2 linked regions of the Ensifer sp. PDNC004 genome follow. The main gene of each other region encodes a partner of the protein of the gene in region 2 in a complex. Links are inferred from orthologs where the notes say so. Each region holds a gene or a part of one and is shown on either strand. Other genes may lie near its edges.

What was found.
Region 1: the proteins of JVX98_RS30900 (region 2) and trxA are in contact, whole or in part, in an NMR structure (PDB 2IPA), measured with the Bacillus subtilis proteins. The link is inferred for Ensifer sp. PDNC004 from one-to-one orthologs.

Annotation. Positions count from the first base shown.
Region 1 is NZ_CP070353.1:2,892,342-2,895,019, reverse strand. It holds trxA (thioredoxin), read right to left. Parts: upstream 1,663-2,678; coding sequence 1,339-1,662; downstream 1-1,338. Other genes in the region: addA (double-strand break repair helicase AddA), read right to left, coding at 1,749-2,678; JVX98_RS22370 (folylpolyglutamate synthase/dihydrofolate synthase family protein), read left to right, coding at 1-1,245. UniProt on the Bacillus subtilis protein: Participates in various redox reactions through the reversible oxidation of its active center dithiol to a disulfide and catalyzes dithiol-disulfide exchange reactions.
Region 2 is NZ_CP070354.1:557,585-574,393, forward strand. The notes cover bases 1-2,841. They hold JVX98_RS30900 (arsenate reductase ArsC), read left to right. Parts: upstream 1-1,077; coding sequence 1,078-1,605; downstream 1,606-2,841. Other genes in these bases: JVX98_RS30890 (helix-turn-helix transcriptional regulator), read left to right, coding at 274-627; arsN2 (arsenic resistance N-acetyltransferase ArsN2), read left to right, coding at 624-1,061; arsB (ACR3 family arsenite efflux transporter), read left to right, coding at 1,605-2,663; arsC (arsenate reductase (glutaredoxin)), read left to right, coding at 2,666-2,841. Also shown: more of arsC, read left to right, coding at 2,842-3,088; arsenical resistance protein ArsH, read left to right, coding at 3,063-3,791; JVX98_RS30930 (GAF domain-containing protein), read left to right, coding at 5,803-6,423; JVX98_RS32780 (DUF982 domain-containing protein), read left to right, coding at 6,880-7,131; JVX98_RS30940 (cytochrome b/b6 domain-containing protein), read right to left, coding at 7,519-8,082; JVX98_RS30945 (PepSY domain-containing protein), read right to left, coding at 8,079-8,354; JVX98_RS30950 (PepSY domain-containing protein), read left to right, coding at 8,521-8,826; JVX98_RS30955 (response regulator transcription factor), read left to right, coding at 8,826-9,494; JVX98_RS30960 (HAMP domain-containing sensor histidine kinase), read left to right, coding at 9,491-10,861; JVX98_RS30965 (heavy metal translocating P-type ATPase), read left to right, coding at 10,865-12,709; JVX98_RS30970 (plastocyanin/azurin family copper-binding protein), read left to right, coding at 13,076-13,501; JVX98_RS30975 (sulfite exporter TauE/SafE family protein), read right to left, coding at 14,688-15,479; JVX98_RS30980 (YeeE/YedE family protein), read right to left, coding at 15,494-15,946; JVX98_RS30985 (YeeE/YedE family protein), read right to left, coding at 15,943-16,374; JVX98_RS30990 (MBL fold metallo-hydrolase), read right to left, coding at 16,380-16,809. UniProt on the Bacillus subtilis protein: Catalyzes the reduction of arsenate [As(V)] to arsenite [As(III)]. In vitro, can dephosphorylate para-nitrophenyl phosphate (pNPP).

The sequences.
Region 1 (2,678 bases), on a different replicon or contig from region 2:
CTTCTCGCAGCTCTCGGCAATCCCCAGGACCGCCTGCCGCCGGTGATCCATGTCGCCGGTACCAACGGCAAAGGCTCGGCAACCGCGTTTTCTCGGGCGATCCTGGAAGCAGCCGGCCTCAGTGTTCACGTCCATACCTCGCCACATCTCGTCAACTGGCACGAGCGCTATCGCCTGGGCGTCAAGGGCGGCAAGGGGAAGCTCGTCAGCGATCCCGTTCTCGCCGATGCCGTGCGTCGCGTTGCTGAAGCCAATGGCGGCGAGAAGATCACCGTCTTCGAGATCCTGACCGCCGTTACCTTCGTGCTCTTTGCCGAGCATCCGGCCGATGTAGCGATCATCGAGGTCGGCCTTGGCGGTCGTTTCGATGCGACCAACGTCATTGCCCGTCCGGCCGTTTCGGTCGTCATGCCGATCTCGCTCGACCATCAGGCCTATCTCGGCGATCGGGTGGAGCTGATTGCCGCCGAAAAGGCAGGCATCATGAAGCGTGGTTGCCCTGTGGTGATCGGCCAGCAGGAGGAAGAGGCCGCCCGGGATGTGCTGGTCTCGACCGCCGAGCGCCTCGGCTGCCCGATGTTCGTCTACGGCCAGGATTTCATGGCGCATGAGGAGTTCGGTCGCCTCGTCTATCAGGACGAAGGCGGGCTCGCCGACCTGCCGCTGCCGAAGCTGCCGGGCCGCCACCAGTATGCCAATGCCGCAGCGGCGATCCGCGCGGTACGGGCCGCCGGTTTCGATGTGTCAGAAGCGGCGATCGAGCGTGGTCTTGCGGGCGTCGAATGGCCCGGACGCCTGCAGCGGCTGACCAGCGGCAAACTCACGCATTACGGTCCGGTTGGCGCGGAAATCTGGGTCGATGGCGGCCACAATCCCGGTGCCGGCCAGGTGATCGCCGAGGCGATGGCAACCTTCGAGGAGCGCGAATCGCGACCCTTGTTCCTGATCATCGGCATGATCAACACCAAGGAGCCGATCGGCTACTTCCGCGCCTTCCTTGATCTCGCTGAACAGGTCTTCACCGTTCCGATCCGCGGCTCCGATGCTGGGCTTGATCCGGTGGCGCTTGCCAGCGACGCCGCATCGGTCGGCTTCGAGGCGTCCGCGGTCTCGTCCGTCGCCGAGGCGCTGACGATCATCTCCAATCTGGTCGACGAAGACCCGGCGCCGCCGCGCATCCTGATCGGCGGCTCGCTCTATCTGGTGGGCGACGTGCTTGCCGACAACGGCACGCCGCCGAAGTGATCAAGGTCTGGCTCAGCCAGCCCGTTTCCGGATTGAAGACAAGAAAAAAGCCCGGCATGCCGGGCTTTTAATATTCTCAGCGGTGAATCCGCCTTATGCGACCGCCGTGGAGATCCACGAGGACAGAGCCGTCTTCGGAGCGGCGCCAACCTTGATGTCGGCCACTTCGCCGGCCTTGAACATGGCGAGCGTCGGGATCGAGCGAACGCCGTACTGGGCGGCCAGTTCCGGGTTTTCGTCGATGTTGAGCTTGGCAACCTTGACCTTGCCGGCGAGTTCGTTCGAGATTTCCTCGAGGCTCGGCGCGATCATCTTGCACGGGCCGCACCATTCAGCCCAGAAATCGACAACCACCGGCTCGGCGGAGTTCAGCACTTCCTGCTGAAAATTGGACGTATCGACCTTTACAGTAGCCATAGGCTGCTCCTTGCGTTCGGAATGTCAGTATCCAGATGTTGTGTCTCATGTGAGAAGGCACCGCTGGATTTTCAATATCGGGTATCTCACTTTGTCGCGAGGTCTTCAAGGCTCCTGTCGAGCGCTTGATCGGGAACGACGTGGATTGCCGGCCCCTCGGTGAAGATCAGCACGCATCGAAACGCATGCGCCGGATAAAGCGGCTGCAGGAGCGCCCGGTAGATTGCAAGCTGCGCCGTATAGGCGAAGGGAATGTCGCCAGGCGATGGCGGCACCTGCCGATTGGTCTTGAAGTCGGCAATCGTCACGACGCCATCGCCGACGGCCAGCCGATCGATCCGGCCGGAAACCGCGTGCTCGCGCTTGCCGAGCGTCAGCGTGCCCATGACCGAAACCTCGGCCCGGCTGCTCGCCGAGAACACTGCGCCGAGATCCGGATGGGCGAGCACCGTTTCGATGCTGGCGATCAGTGCGGCGCGCTGTGCCGGCGGCCAGCTGGGCACGGATCGTTCGAGATAGCGTTCGGCCGCGGCCCGGCGATCGTCTCCCGCCATCGAGGGCAGAACCTGCAGCAGGCGGTGCAGGATGGCGCCCCGCAGCATCGAGAGATTTGCCGGCGCCTTTTCCGAGAAAAGAGCCGAGCCGACGAGCGCATCGCCGTCATCCTCGTCGACCGCAATGCCGACGCCGGAAGGGGTGAGCGGGCGCGGTAGCCGCTTTTGCGGCGGCAACGGCGTCGAAAGCGCCTTCGGCAGCGTGGTGGTGGGACGGCCGGAATCGGCCGAGCGTGCATCGCCGGAGGGTAGATCGCGCTCAAGCTGTTTGTCGCGCCAGGCATGGCCGGACCATTCCTCGCCGCCGGCATGGAAGCTGGTCGGGTAGCCGCGGCTGCTTTCATCTCCGGCAAGGCTCGCCTGCACCATGGCATGCCATGTATCGGCAACGGCCCGCTGGCCGCGATAACCGCAGACGATCAGGCGGTCGGCGGCGCGGGTCATGCCGACATAGAGCAGGCG
Region 2 (16,809 bases):
AGAGATCTCGCGTCTAAGTCTCCTGGCGCATTTTCTGCTGATCGGCCCGTTTCTGCAGCCACTGGATGGTGGCAAGGAAGAGGGTGGAGAAAATGATCAGCAAGGTGGCGACAGCGGCGATCGTCGGGCTGAGGGTTTCGCGCACGCCGCTCCACATCTGGCGGAGCAACGTGCGCTGCTCGGAGCCAGATGGAGTGGGCGACCAAGTATAACTGATTTAAGACCCAACAGCCGAGCCATTGACAATCTCAATATATCTATTAGTCTGGATATATGGATAATTCAACCGCAATCGCCGCCCTTGCCGCACTTGCCCAGACCACCAGGCTCGAGACATTCCGGCTTCTCGTCCGGCACGAACCCGATGGCGTACCGGCCGGCGAACTCGCGCGCCTTCTTGAGGTTCCGCAGAACACCATGTCGGCACACCTTGCGGCACTGTCGCGTGCGGGCCTGGTGTCGAGTGAACGGCAGAGCCGTTCGATCATTTATCGGGCTGACCTTCAGGGACTGCGCGACCTAACGCTCTTCCTGTTGAAGGACTGCTGCGGCGGCTCGACTGAACTCTGCGCGCCGCTGATCGCCGAACTTACGCCTTGCTGTTCACCAGAGGTGAAGCCACCATGACCGGCATCAGGTTGGAGCCAGTCCCGGGAAGCGATCCGGAACTCAAGCTGGCGCTGTCGGCTTCAGGTCTTCCAACCGAAGACCTCGAAGACGCCGGGCGCTCGTTTTTCAGAGCGGTTTCCGCCGATGGCGGCACGGTTGGCTATGCTGGTATGGAGGCATGCGGCGACAACGTGCTGCGGTCGCTAGTCATCTTGCCCGAGCACCGCGGCAAGGCGCTTGGAAAAACGCTGACCAGGGAAACGCTGAAGGCTGTCAATGTAAGTTCGGCAGTCTTCCTGGCTACGACGACCGCCGCTCCGTTCTTCGAGAAGCTCGGTTTCATCGTCGTCGAGCGTGGCGATGTGCCGCCTGCCGTTCTCGCAACCCGTCAGCTTTCGGGCATCTGTCCGGCATCGGCCACGATCATGAAACGCAATAGGCCTCCGACCTAACCAACGGAAGACAACCATGACCGACAAGACTTACAACGTGCTCTTCTTGTGCACGGGCAACTCCGCACGTTCTATTCTGGCCGAATCCATCCTCAACAAGGAAGGCGGCGGGCGCTTCCGGGCCTTCTCCGCGGGCAGCCAGCCTAAGGGCGAAGTCAATCCACATGCCCTGAAAGAACTCGAAGCACTCGGCTATGCGGCGACTGGCTTCTCGTCGAAGAGCTGGGATGTCTTTGCCGCACCAGGCGCGCCCGAAATGGATTTCATCTTCACCGTCTGTGATAGCGCGCATGGCGAGGCCTGCCCGGTATGGACCGGGCATCCGATGATAGCGCATTGGGGTGTCGAAGACCCCGCGGCCGCTGTCGGTTCCGAGGTCGAAATTCAACGCGCCTTCGCGACGGCGGCCCGTTTCCTGAAAAACCGCATCATGGCCTTCATCAGTCTTCCTTTGGCGTCGATCGACCGTCTGGCGCTCGAAGCGAAGCTCAGCCAGATCGGTGCGATGGAAGGCTCGACCGGAAATCAGCGGAAGACGGCCTGATGTCCACGTTTGAACGCTATCTCACCATCTGGGTCTTCCTCTGCATCGTCGTCGGCGTCGCCCTCGGCCATCTGATGCCTACCGTTTTCCAGGTCATCGGCGCGGCGGAGATCGCCAAGGTGAACCTGCCTGTTGCCATCCTGATCTGGCTGATGATCATCCCGATGCTCATCAAGATCGATTTCCGCTCGCTGGCGCAAGTCAGCACGTACTGGCGCGGCATCGGCGTTACCCTTTTCATCAATTGGGCCATCAAGCCGTTCTCCATGGCGCTGCTCGGGTGGCTGTTCGTCGGCTGGCTGTTCCGCCCCTATCTGCCGGCTGACCAGATAGACTCCTACATCGCAGGCCTGATCATCCTCGCGGCTGCGCCATGTACCGCGATGGTCTTCGTCTGGAGCAATCTGACGCGCGGCGAGCCGCTGTTCACGCTGTCCCAGGTGGCACTCAACGATGCGATCATGGTCGTCGCCTTTGCACCGATCGTCGGATTGCTGCTCGGCCTGTCGGCGATCACCGTACCGTGGGACACGCTCGTCCTGTCGGTCGTCCTCTATATCGTCGTCCCTGTCATCATCGCCCAGGTCCTGAGAGGGCGGCTGACCGCCGACGGCACGACGAAGGCGCTGGACGCCATGCTGGCGAAGCTGCAGCCGCTTTCGCTTGTCGCGTTGCTGGCGACACTCGTCCTCCTCTTCGGCTTCCAAGGCGAACAGATCATCGCGCAACCGACGATCATCGCGCTGCTGGCCGTCCCCATCCTGATCCAGGTCTATTTCAACTCAGGCCTGGCCTATCTCCTGAACCGGATGTCAGGCGAGCGCCATTGCGTCGCCGGACCTTCCGCGCTGATCGGGGCTAGCAACTTCTTCGAACTCGCGGTCGCCGCCGCCATCAGCCTGTTCGGCTTCCAGTCCGGCGCAGCACTGGCGACCGTCGTCGGCGTGCTCATCGAAGTCCCGGTGATGCTGTCGGTCGTCTGGATCGTGAACCGCAGCAAGGGCTGGTACGAGGCCGCGCCCGCCGTCTCCCGGAACACCATTCCTGAAAGGACATGACAATGGACGTAACCATCTATCACAACCCCGCCTGCGGCACGTCCCGCAACACGCTGGAGATGATCCGCGCCGCCGGGATCGAACCTGGTGTCATCGAATATCTCAAGACGCCGCCGTCGCGCGACGCGCTTGCAAAGATGATCTCTGACTCAGGATTGACCGTGAGGCAGGCGATCCGCGAGAAGGGCACGCCTTACGCGGAGCTGGGTCTCGATGATCCGAAGTTGACGGACGTCCAATTGCTCGACGCCATGCTGAAGGACCCGATCCTCATCAACCGTCCGTTCGTCGTCACGCCGCTCGGCACCAGGCTTGCACGACCCTCCGAGGCCGTGCTCGACATCCTGCCGGATGCTTTCAAGGGCGCGTTTTTCAAGGAAGACGGCGAGCAGGTCCTCGATCAGGAGGGCAAGCGCATTGTCTGAGACCTTCCCCGCCTTGCAGGAACGGCATCTTCGCCAACCGGACCTCGACGCGTTGCGTCCAGCGTTCTCGACGCACAAGCCGCGCATCCTGATCCTCTACGGCTCGCTCCGGGAGGTGTCCTACAGCCGCTTTCTTGCGCACGAAGCCAGACGTCTTCTCGAGCGCATGGGATGCGAGGTGCGGATGTTCGATCCGAGGGGGCTGCCGCTTCCCGACGAGGCTCCGGCCAGCCATCCGAAAGTGCAGGAGCTGCGTGACCTCTCCCAGTGGTCGGAGGGCCAGGTGTGGGTTAGCCCCGAGCGCCACGGTGCAATGACAGGGATCATGAAATCCCAGATCGACTGGATTCCCCTGTCGCTCGGATCGATCCGCCCGACGCAGGGAAAGACACTGGCGATCATGGAAGTTTCCGGTGGCAGCCAGTCCTTCAACGCGCTGAACCAGATGCGCGTGCTTGGCCGCTGGATGCGGATGGTCACGATCCCGAACCAGTCGTCGGTCGCCAAGGCCTACCAGGAGTTCGACGCCGACGGCAGGATGAAACCGTCGTCCTACTACGACCGCGTTGTGGACGTCTGCGAGGAACTGGTGAAGTTCACGCTACTGACACGAGGCGCCTCGGCTCATCTGACGGATCGCTACAGCGAGCGGAAGGAACATGCGACCGAACTCGAAAAGCGGGTGTCGTTGAGGTCGATTTGATTTGAACTGCAAGGCGTCAGGCTTCGCTCTTGACGGGTGAACGCCAGTCCCTTGCCCGCATACTGGCATCGACGTGTTCCGCGAGAGCGATTTGTTCGAAGGCAGCCTGGCGTGGTATAAGCCAAGGTGCAACTCAGTTAAGCGACCACTGGTATTCAAGGTGAGATGAGCAAACGTCCCCAAAAACGGCCTTCATACGATCGGTGTGACGAAGACGCCTAGCCAGAGGCGTTCCGCAACCCTCGTTTAGACCTTTTTTGGAGACAACCATGCTCTCGCTGTCGCCGCGTGTGGCGATCGGGGCGTGCCTGTGCTGGGCTCTTGGTACGATCCTCAGCAAGGCACTCCTCTCGTCGTTTCCACCTGTCACAATTCTCGTCTTCCAACTGACACCGAGCGTAATCGCGCTTTGGCTGGCCGCGGTTTTTGCAAGGCCGGACATTCCTGCCGCACGCTTGTTCGTACCCATCGGGCTACTCGGCCTTCTCAATCCGGGATGGGCCTATACGTTCAGCATGTTCGGCCTCTCGAATACCAGTGCGAGCATCGCGACATTGCTCTGGGCATTCGAACCGATCCTCATTCTCGGCCTCGCCTGGGCATTTCTCAAGGAACGAATTGATCGCCAACTGGCCGGTCTCGTGGCTCTTGCCGCCAGCGGGGTTTTTCTGGTCAGCGGCCTCCTCACGGGCGAACCGTCCTCGACCACGGGTCTGGGGGCAGCTCTGATTTTGGCCGGAGTGTTGTGCTGTGCGATCTACACCGTCTTAGCACGCAATCTGAAAGCCAATCCGCTGGTCACGGTCGCCATACAACAGAGCGTCGCACTTGGTTGGATGGTCATAATTTGCACTCTTGCACTGGACGCGGTCGCCGCGCCTGGCATTGCGACCGTTCCGATCCATGACATTGCGATGATTGTTCTTTCCGGGCTGCTCTACTACGGACTTGCCTCTTGGTTGTATCTGCATGCGCTTCGGTCAATGCCAGCGAGCGCTGCAGGCTGCCGCCGACGTCCACGGCCCCATCGCGGTTCTCATCAACAATGCCGCCAATGATCAGCGGCATGACACGCTTGCAGTCGACGAAGCCTTCTGGGAACGATCGATAGCCATCAACCTGAAGGCCTATTTCTTCGCGTGCCAGGCGGTAATTCCGGGCATGCAGGCGATCGGCGGCGGATCCATCATCAACTTCACGTCCATCAGCTATATGTCGGGAAACCCAGGTTATCCCGTCTATGTGACGGCGAACGCGGGTATCAACGGCATGACACGCGCGCTTGCCCGGGAATTTGGGGCCGACCGCATCCGTGTCAACGCACTGGCACCGGGTTGGGTGCTGAATGACAAGCAGAAACAGCAATGGGTGACGCCCGAGGCGCTGTCTACGCATCTTGGCCGGTAATGTCTGAAGGACACACTGGCACCGCAGGACATCGTCGGTGGCTGCCTTTTCCTTGCTTCTTCCGCCAGCCGGATGATGACCGGCCAATCGCTTGTTATTGACGGTGACGTTGTGACCACGGGTTAGATAGGGTCCGCCACACGAGCGTCCAGTTTCGAGGATAGGAGCAATTCCTCATATTCGCAGAGTTGCGTAATGCAATGCTCAAAGATCGACCGCCCTTCGCTGATCATCCACGGCGATCACGGCCAATTCTTGGTTGTCCAGGCATCTCACATCAGGCAAAGGAGACGTGATCCTCAACAGCGTGGCCCCTGAAGACGTTCAAATAGAGAGTAGGTTCACCACTCCTCCTCCTCGCTGAATCATCGTTCCTCTCTTGGCGCGCCTTCAGTCACGGTGGCGGCAATCTCTTGTCTCCTGAGTGGTCAGGCTACGGCGGTGCGCAATGCCACTCACTCTTCTTCGTTGAAGTAATTGTTCACCCTATCTTGGTTGACGTCACAATTTCCGCGCTTTAGCATTTGATGATGTAAATAAGAGTTGCAATCTCTGCCTTCCTCACAGATGCATCGCTCACCAACAGGGTTATGGGGAATTGTCGATGCAACGGTTTATCCTTCGGCAAAACATCCATCTGTACGAAGCAAAGCTAAGTACCGTTCCAACGGAAGGCGAGCGCACAATTTTGGAAGCGATGCTGGCAGCGTCACGCGAAGAACTCGTCTTTCTCGAACAGCTTTGGCGCCTATTATGGCCCGAGCTCGATGCCCGACCATCCTTCGTATCTCAAATAGAGGATATACTTGATCGAGCCGTGGCAGCCCATGGCGCGGACTTTGGCAGTTGCCAGATCTGGAACGACGTGGATGGCTCGCTCGCCCTGTTTGCTCAATGCAACTTCGACAGGCAGTACGCAACCAAGTTTGCGCATATCAGGGATGGCGATGGGACCTCATGCGAAGCAGCGATAAAGGGCCTTAAAGCCGTTTGTATCGAGGATCTCGAGCACGACAATGACTATCCTAATCTACATGGCTGGGCACGCGACAGGGACATTCGCTCGATCACGTCTATTCCGATCATGTCCCCCGCCGGCAAGGGTATTGGCGTCTATTCACTTCACTACCGCAATCCACATGCGCTTTCGTCAGTCGAGTGTTTGTTGATCTCAGCATACCGCCCTCAGTTCGCGGCCGTCTTTGAGGGAATTCTGGGGCGGTAAATTCGAACCTCGACAGGATCCGGTATGCATCTGGTGAGGACCGGGGCGTCGTGGTCGTCAAGGGCGACGAGGCCCCGATCGTGTTGTCGGCCATGAACCGACGGGATGCCCCGATAGGCCAACCTGCCAGAGGATGTCAATCCAACGTCAGCGGCTTCGACTACCTGCTGCAATTGATGCCAACCGGCCGAGTCCAGTTCTACCGTCCAGCGGCTTGACTTGGTTCGGCGCTTTGCCCAGCTCACGCGACGAGGTGTCTAGGAACAGGGGCGAGCACGTCAGCCTCCATAATGTGCACATTTAAACGCGGAACAGGGAACCATTTTTGCGGACCAGCATTTATCGGCCGGTTAGGCTAAACGTTATGAGATGCTCGATATGATTTGGGACCAGGCCCTCGTCGTTCTACTTCCCGGTATGTCCCGTGCGATGGAGATCGAGGACCCGCGGAGCGCCATGTTCTTACTGGCTGAAAAGTGGCCGGTGACCCATGGACGCGAATTTCAGCGGGCGCTCGCGTTTTGCGCCGAGGCGATCGAAGGCAAATGCCCTCCGTCAAAAGCCCGATTGGCGTTCCTTGCGGCCGCCCGCAGGGCTAACGTCCTAATCGTAGATAGCGGGTCACCTGCTGCTAGCAGAAAATCGCCTGGGGATTCCTTGATCTACCCCTCGCGGCCATCGACCCCTAACAGATTGATCGCGAGCTAGTGGGTTTTCGCTGCCAGCGGATACTTCTTCATCGCCGATTTAGCACCAACTGGCGGCCCGGCTTCTCGCAGAAGCCACCGGTCAGGACATCACTTTCCTAACGCTTGTCGAAGACGGCGAACGCGATAAGCTGCGCAGTTACGGCTGCAACGACACGTGTGTGGAGTTCGGCCTCCAGCTCGAGATCAACTCGCACGACGAGGTCGGCGTCGCGCTGCCTGCCGTTGGGACTATCAGTGGGTTATCTGCGTTTATTTCCGCCATCTGGGCTCTGGAGAACGCCGAACAGTTCCATCTGGCTTCATCCTGTATCCAGCCCGTTCCCAAAGCAGGAGGCTTGGTGTGGAGCCGCTTTCTCGTTTGGCGGTAGTGGGCTCCACGCTCTTTTCAGTCAGCGCGTTTGCGGCCCGTGATCATCGCCAGGACAAGGTTCTCCTTATGCTCGACGCTAGCGAAGAGGACGCCTGCGATATGAAGGGCAACGAGAGCAAGCGTAATGTTCACGAGCACCTCGTGAACCTCTTCCACCCATCCCACGCCCCAGTAGGTGTTGGTTGTCATCATGTATCCGGTTGCCGCAATCCCGGAGATGGCGGCCAGCATGGCTATCACCATCGCGCCGCCGGCAGGATTGTGCCCAATGTATCGCTTGGCGCGCATCCGGATGCTGTCCCGGATGAAGCCCAGCGTGGTGGCCGGGCTGTAGATGAAGCTTGAAAAGCGTGCGTGATGGCTGCCGATGACGCCCCAGATGATCCGGACGATCAGGAGCCCGATGATGGCGTACCCGGACAGCAAATGGGCCTGCTTCCATTCGTCGCCAGTGAGATAAGAAAATGCGAAAAGCGCAACTAGGCTCCAGTGAAACACCCGGATCAAATGATCCCAGACCTTAATCTGCGACGGCGAGGCCATGCTCGCCGTTTTGCGTTCTGTTCTGTCCATGGTCATTCGCTCTCGTTGCCGACCGGTGCGCCAGTTTCAGGGTTGAATAGTGTCTCGACCTTGTTGCCCTTGGTATCAATCCCATAGACTTCGTAGCAGCTGCCCTCGGTCTTGACCCGGCGCACGTCAATACCAGAGGCTTTTGCCGTCTCCTTGATTGCGTCCTCGCTCAGCCATTTATCCTTAGCGGCTTGCGTGCAGTTTTGCCCTTCCTCGGCACGGGCGGCGCCGACCAGGCCCGTCGTTACAAGGATAGTGGCGAGAATGATCTTTTTCATGGGGGTCTCCGTTACATGCCAGGAGCGGTGCTGCTCTTCTGGTCGGTTCGCAAGCTAGGAGGGGCCACCTGACGATCACCTGAGCGAATTTGTCAGCTTCTTGTCATCTCGGTAATGCTATTGATCGACGATGTGTCTTTTTCGCAATCTTAGCCTGGCGTTGCTCGTGGCGGGCCTGTCACTTCAGGCGCCGGCCCTGCGCGCCGACGACGATCGCCCTTCCGGCGTAAAATCGGGGGTGCCGTCCAACGACGAACTGGCGCGCCAGGTGCGTGAGGGAAAAATCCTGCCCCTCAGCGTCCTAAAGGCGCTGGTTCTGCGCCGAATACCCGGCGAGTTGATCAATGTCAGTGTCGACCGTGAGGACGAGCGCTTAGTTTACGAATTCCGGGTCTTAAGAAGCGGCGGCCAGGTCACGGAAGTCGAGGTGGATGCTGCCGCGGGCAAGATCGTCGAAATCGAGAACGAATAATGCGCGTGTTGCTTGCCGAAGATGATGCGCTTATCGCCCGAGATGTGGTCACCCATCTCACGAGGGCCGGGTTCAATGTCGTGCACGAATCCGATGGTGAAGCTGTGCTGTTTGCGGGCGAGCATGACGATTTCGCGGCCGTCATCCTGGATCTTGGCCTACCCAAGGTCGACGGACTTACGATCCTCAAGAAATGGCGATCGAATGGCCGCGATATGCCCGTTATCATCCTAACCGCGCGCGGTAACTGGGAGGAGCGCGTTGAAGGCATCAATGCGGGTGCGGATGATTATCTTGGCAAGCCGTTCCGCATCGCGGAGCTTTTGGCCAGGCTAAACGCTGTCCTTCGGCGATACTCTGGTCAGGCCAGCGCTGTTCTCTCGTCAGGCGCCATTTCCATCGACACGCGCCGAAGGACAGTTTTGGTCGATGGCCTGCCTGTCGACGTCACCCCACTTGAATACAAGTGCCTTTCGGTCCTCATGCAGAATCGACACCGAGCGGTTTCACAGATCGAACTAACAGAACAGCTTTATTCCCAGGACTTCGAGCGGGAAAGCAATTCCGTCGAGGTTTTGATCGGACGCCTGCGAAGGAAATTGGGGCGGGACGCCATCTTGACGCGTCGAGGCTTCGGTTATCAGATTGCGACGGACGAGACGACATGATGTCGCTGCACGGGCGTTTCATCTTGGCGTCTTTGATCGCGGTGTCGATCTGTCTCGCGGCGGCATCGATGGCGCTGGTCCAAATATTTGCCGATAGCTACAGCAGCCGCATTCAGAATGAATTAACGGGACATATCAACCGGCTTGCGGCTGTTATCCGCTTCTCCGCCGATGGACGAATACAGGTTTCCGCAAATCTCGAAAGCGACCGTTTCCTGCTCCCCTATGGTGGGCTCTACTGGCAAATCGACGATCCCTCCAAGATGGATGTGCTACGTTCACCCTCGCTTTTCGACTATGCCTTGCCACTGCCGGTCGAACCGCATCCCGTTGGCGTCATGCACCAGTATCGCCTTCCGGGGCCTGAAGAAAAGGATGTCCTCGTCCAGGAGCGTGCTTTGCTGTTAGCCGCGCCTGAAGGCAAAAGACCGCTCCGTATTGCGGTTGCGATCAATGCGGACGAGGTTGATCGCGCTCGCACAGCGTTCGCTCTCGATATCCTGCCCTACCTCGGCATTCTTGCTATCCTGCTGGTACTTATGTCCGTAGGTCAGCTTTGGGTGGGATTGCGACCTCTCGACCGCCTCGGGCGGGACCTGGAAGCCGTCCGTAATCGCAAGGCCACCGGTCTGACAGGATCGTACCCGCGCGAAGTCAAACCGCTCGTCGATCGGGTGAACGCGCTGCTGGAAAGCCAGGCCGGGGCGATCGAGAAGGCAAGGGGCAGGGCAAGTGACCTTGCACACGGGCTGAAGACACCTCTGACCGTGCTTGCGAACAATGCTCTCACGCTTCGGGAGAAGGGTGAAATTGAAATCGCCGATGAACTCGACCATCTGGCGGAAACCATGCTTTCTCATGTCGAGCACGAACTTGCTCGCGCCCGGATCAGCCCCACGCCGGACCAACGAAGCGGTGACGCCGACGTCCAGAAAATCGTCGGCGAGATCATCCGGATGCTGCAACACACCGAGGCGGGAGAGCGGCTGAGTTGGGAGACCGAGCTGGAAAAAGACATCATGGTACCGATCGACCCGCATGATTTCCGGGAAATCGCAGGCAACCTTCTTGAGAACGCGTCCAAGTGGGCCAATAGCTGTGTATTGGTCACTGCCGCATACGGTGGCGGCCAGTGTCGCCTGGTGATCGAGGACGATGGGCCGGGTGTTTCGAGCGAGCATCTGCCGGAACTCCCTGGTCGAAGAGTTCGACTTGACCGTCTAAAGCCCGGCTCGGGCCTGGGACTGGCAATCGTGTCGGAAATCGCGAATCTCTATGGCCTGAGCCTGATTTTGGAGAATCGTCTCGAAGGCGGATTCCACGCGGAAATCATCTGTCCGGACGCAACCTCCTCTGTGGAGACCTGACGCATGATACGTTCGGCTGAAGATTGGTTCAAAGCCAGTCTGCTATTGTTCGCATTCGGCGGCCTGGTTGTCGGACTTGGGTTCTATTTCACGGGTCGAACGGAGGGCGCGCAGCTCGCGTGGACCATCGCCACTCTTCCGGTTCTGGCGGCCCTGTTCGTCGAGATAGTGCGAAGCTTGTGGCAAGGAGAACTCGGCCTCGACATCGTTGCGGCGCTGTCGATGTCGGCCGCGCTCGCGTTCGGCGAAACTTTGGCGGCCACCATTGTCGCGCTTATGTACACAGGCGGCGCCTTCCTCGAAAGTTTCGCCGAGGGAAAGGCACGCCGCGAGATGCACGATCTGCTCTCGCGGGTTCCTCGAACCGCGACGCGCTACGTCGGCGAAAGCCTCCAGGAGCTTTCCGTGGATGCCGTGCGGCGCGGCGACCGGTTGCTGATCCGCCAGGGTGATGTCGTTCCTGTCGATGGTACTATCTCGTCGGGGAGCGCCTTCGTCAACATGTCGGCGCTGACGGGGGAATCGCTTCCTGTTTCGTTGACCAAAGGCGCCACGGTCCTCAGTGGATCGGTGAATGCCGGCGATGCGTTCGATATGATCGCACAGCACGAGGCGAAGGACAGTACTTATGCCGGCATCGTTCGTCTGGTAGAAGACGCCCAACGTTCGAAGGCTCCGATGTCGAGACTGGCGGATCGGTGGTCAGTTGGCTTTCTGGTCGTGACCTTGCTGATTGCTTTCGCCGCCTGGTGGTACAGTGGAGATCCAGTGAGGGTGGTTGCGGTTCTGGTGGTGGCAACGCCATGCCCGCTCATCCTTGCCGTACCGGTTGCCCTTGTGGCCGGATTATCGCGTGCGGCGCATTTCGGCGTGCTGGTGAAGGGTGCTCGTCCGCTCGAGAGCATGGCCCGCATCCATACGCTGGTACTGGATAAGACGGGCACCTTGACCGACGGACGGCCCCAGATCGCCTTGATCCACGCACAGCCGGGGTTCAGCGAAGAAGATATACTGCGGCTTGCAGCCTCCATCGACCAGGTATCGAAACATCCGATGGCACAGGCTCTGGTCACGGCAGCTCTGAAACGAGGACTGGACCTTGTCTTGCCCGCAGACGTCACAGAATTTGCTGGCGACGGAGTGACAGGGTATGTCGACGGCCGGGCGGTGGCAGTCGGTGGGCACGATTTTGTTCGGAAGCAGTCCGAAGCCGTGCAGATGGAAATTCCGGACACGGAAGCCGGTTCAGCTTTCGTCGCCATGGCAGTGGACCAGAGGATAGCAGGATATATCGTCATGGCTGACCCCGTGCGGACCGAGGTCGGGGCGACCCTTAGTGGTTTGCGCCAGGAAGGCGTGAAACGCATAGTCCTGGCAACGGGCGACCGTGCTGCCGTCGCCGAACGAATTTGTGAGGGGTTGGCTCTCGATGCGGTTCGCTCCGGTTTGACACCGGACCAGAAAGTTCTGACCGTCTTGAGCGAGCGCAAGAACGGCCCCGTGATGATGGTCGGCGATGGCGTCAACGACGCGCCAGCGCTTGCCGCTGCCGACGTCGGGGTTGCCATGGGTGCTCGAGGAGCCGCAGCGTCCGCGGAAGCGGCCGATGTTGTCCTTCTCGTCGACAGGATAGACAGGCTTCTCACCGGTATCGAGATTGCCAGGCGATCACGGCGTATTGCGATTGAAAGCGTCGTGGTTGGTATCGGTCTCTCGGTCGTCGCGATGGTGGCGGCGGCGTTTGGCTATCTACTTCCTGTTGAGGGCGCGTTGCTCCAGGAGGCCATAGACGTCGCTGTAATTTTGAACGCACTTCGTGCGCTGAGGATTTCACCGACAATTGCCTGACGACCACACAATTTGGCGCGAGTTTCCATCTGCTGATGGTTGTTCGATTTTTTGACGACACATTCAAACAGTATGCCGATTTGCATGTAGCCCGCGAGTTGCGCGGAAACGGGAGCGAGTCGAACACCCAACGCATCGCCTGGCGTACGCGCAACGCTCAGTGGTTGGCCCGACGGTAAATTCGCGAGGCCGTTTGCGGATAGCGCTCGGGTTCGAATGAATGTTCGGTTTTGCCAACTTCCGGCCACGGGGGCCATTACTGGACTATGACAGCCAATCGACAGGTTGTGCCCCAGAAAAGGCTCGATGTCATTGCGTCCTCGTCTGCGTGGCTCAATCGTCAAAATATGTAAAAGGAAACCAAGAATGCAGTTTACGCGAAGCAAATTGGCCGTACTTACTTTTGTTTGCATGGCGTCGCCCGTGTTCGCGGCGACGACCGTTAAAGTCGTTCAGGGCGGAGAGGGCGGCGGTCCGATGACGCTCACGCTCGACCAGTCAACCGTAAAGGCCGGTGAAACAACGTTTCTGGTTCACAATGACGCCGCAACCGAAGAGCACGAGATGGTCCTGGTCAAGCTGAAATCTGCCGACCAGAAGATCGATGTCGTCACGAGCAAGCATCGGGTCGACGAAAAACAGTTGGAGAGCCTTGGCGAAGTGTCGGAATTGAAGCCGGGTGCCGATGGTCAATTGAAGGCTAAGCTCACGCCAGGGTCATATGTTCTGCTCTGCAACATTAAGGGGCACTTTGAAGCTGGCATGCATGCGAAGCTAACGGTGACGGAATAGCGCGTTCGCAAGCCGCCAACTTAAACCCTTTCCTTATCGGCGGGCGGGAATCCCTTGGGGCTAAGCGAGCCACGTGCTCTCCGCGCCCGTCAAGTGGCTCCCGTCCGACACGGTCCCACACGTATTGCTGCCCGGCATGCAGAACACAACCTCAGAGACAAGAAGGGCGGCATCAGGGGCGCACTCCAGCCGAGAGGGCAGTTGCTGCACCCGGTTACTGCCCAGCGCCGCCTGAAAATTCGGTCTTGCCCTTATCGGGCGTAGCTATGGTCAACTGAAAGCCGCCCGTCGCGACAATCGCGACCCCTACTAGAGCCTCAGCGGCCGAACTCGATTGCTTACTAACTTGACGCCCGGCTTTCAATCGCGGCCGCATCTATAGCTCGTTTCGGTTGTTGCTGATTGACCCGATGCTTGAGCAGAGAGGCGCTGCCGGATTGGCGCTTGTAATTATTATGGTTTTGGCTCGCACCGATGCCCGTGTAATAGTCTCCGTCGCACTCCTGTGCAAAAGACGAATGGGGTGGAGCGGAAACTACAAAGACAACAAATGCCGCCAATAACACTCTATATCTTTGAACCATTTATACCTCCATCAATCCTACATAGATCTGTGAGTAAGCGCAGTTGACAAATCGCGGGGCACAGATCCAAACAAGTTAATCACCCGCTCGGGACTATGCGAATTTGTCAGCATAAATAGGCGAATTCGAGACCTCTCCTCTGAATGTTCCAACGTAATTAGCGCCAGTCACTGGCCGTAAGTGTGCGCATCACCCAAGCCCAAACAGCTTGCGGCGCCTGGCTGAGAATTATGACCAGTCCGATGCCGGCATTGAAACCCGTCAGAACCGGGCTTGAGATGAATTTGGCGATAGAAACGGAACCGAAAGCTTCGCTAGCGACAACAGCGCAGCCACGAGGGTTGCCAGGGTGGCAGTTGCTGTCAGCAGCCGCGCCGGGTTTCCATCGGTAACAACCCCGCTGTTTGCGGTGCCCGTCAGAATGTTTAGCGTCGCAGTGGAATTGGCGCCAACAACGCAGGACGAACCAAGCAGGCCGTAGACGGTCATGGGAACGAGGGCTGTTTGGAGCCCGACTCAACCAGAAGGTCAGCGTAAGGGCGGTCGTTACTGCGGGCTGCGCGAGGCTTGAGCCTGCTCGTAGATACCGCATCGAGAGGCCGTCACCCGGAGATGAATTGGCCCACGCCCCTGTAGATCATGTAGCCTGCGACTATGAGGATCAGTGAAGCGAACAATTTGTTGAGCACGCCTTTCCGCGCCGAAAGGTGGGCTGCGACGAATGCGCCAAGCGCACCGCCTGCGACGCCGCCGAGGACAAAGGCCGCTGCCAGCGCCCAATCGACATAGCCGGAAAAAGCGTAGTTCAGGGCCGTCGTCAGCCCAAGTGCGGTGACGGCGACGAGGGAGGAGCCGATAGCATTGATGATCGGCATGCCTGTTGCCGCAATGAGCCCTGGGACGATGAGGAACCCGCCGCCAATTCCAAAGAAACCTGACAGAATGCCCGTCATCCCGCCAAAACCCAGGACTTTAGCGGCATTCTCGGGATTGCATTGGGCTTGGGGATTGCCTTCGGCATCCCCCCGCTTCAGCATAAGCGCGCTGATCACCAGCATCACGAGGGCGAACAGGATCAGCAAGTGCTGGCCGTTGACCATCTTGCCGAGCGTTGAACCGAGGAACGCCCCTGCGACTCCGGCGGCACTGTAGACGACGGCACAGCGCCATTTGACATTGCCAAGGCGCGCGTGAGCGATAAGGTTCGCGAAGGCGTTGGCGGCAACCGCGAGCGCGCTGGTACCGATCGCCAGATGCGCGCTTGGCACGCCGACCAGATAGACCATCAGCGGGACGGCGAGTATCGAACCGCCGCCGCCAAACAGGCCGAGGGCGAAGCCAACCAAAACGCCGGATAGCCCGCCAAGAAAATATTGTAGAGGATCGAGATACATGGATGCTTCGTGGGCTAGGCTTTAGTGCTCGCTGGAGAGTTGGTTTTCAATGCGCCGCCGAGCGAAAAGCGATAGGCCGACATCCCGACCATCATGGCTGCAACGAACACTGCAGTCTCCCATCGGCCGGTCGACAATGCGGCGATCGCCGGACCGGGGCAGAGCCCCACCAACCCCCAGCCGAGCCCGAAAAGGGCCGCGCCAGTCACCAGCTTCCAGTCGATAGAGGCATTTTCTGGCACATGGAAGCGGCTGTCGAGCAGTGGCGCCGCGCGGCGAGCGCGGATGATGTAGGCGGCGCCGGAGGGGATGAGGGCGCCTCCCATGACAAACGCCAGCGACGGATCCCAGTTGCCGGCGACATCGAGGAACGCCAGCACACGTGCGGGGTTGATCATGTCGGAGACCACCAACCCCGCCCCAAAGAGGAGGCCACAAAGAATGGATGCCAGGATACGAGCGCTCATAATTGACCTCCTAGAAGATGGCGGGTCACGAAGACGGTAATGCCTGCAGCGGCCATGAAGATTGCTGTTGCAGCGAGCGAACGCCGCGAAAGACGCGCGATGCCGCAAACGCCGTGACCGCTCGTGCAGCCGGAACCGAGCCGTGTGCCATAACCGACGATCAGTCCTGCGGCGATCAACAACGCAGGCGAGGAGGTGATGGCGACGTGGGGTTCTCGAACAAGGAAGGACGTGAACCAGGCGCCGGCGATGATGCCTGCGAGAAAGCCCAGTCCCAACTTGTTGATCCCGCCACTTGTCAGGCCCGCTGCCGCGGCCGTAAGACCGGAAACTCCGGCTATCCGGCCGTTTAGCAGGAGGTAAAGGCCCGCCGACAGGCCGATTAGAAGGCCACCGGTTAATGGCCAAAGATAGTTGAGCTCACTCATCGCTGTCACAACCTGTTGACGGGGATTTTAAGATAGTGCACGCCGTTGTCTTCTGCGGGTGGCAGCCGGCCTGCGCGCATGTTGACCTGCACTGAAGGCAGGATCAGGTTGGGCATCGAAAGTGTCGCGTCTCGCGCAGTCCGCATTTTGACAAATGCGTCCTCATCAACGCCCTCGCGAACGTGAACATTACCGGTTCGTTCCGCGCCAACGGTGGTTTCCCAAGCAAATTGCTCGCGGCCCGGTGCCTTGTAGTCGTGACACAAGAGCATGCGAGCCTCGTCCGGGAGATGCATCAGTCTTTGGATCGATCGATAAAGCTGGCGCGCATCGCCGCCCGGGAAGTCACAGCGTGCCGTACCATAGTCGGGCATGAAAAGCGTATCGCCTGGGAACACGGCGTCGCCTATGACGTAGGCGAGACAGGCGGGAGTG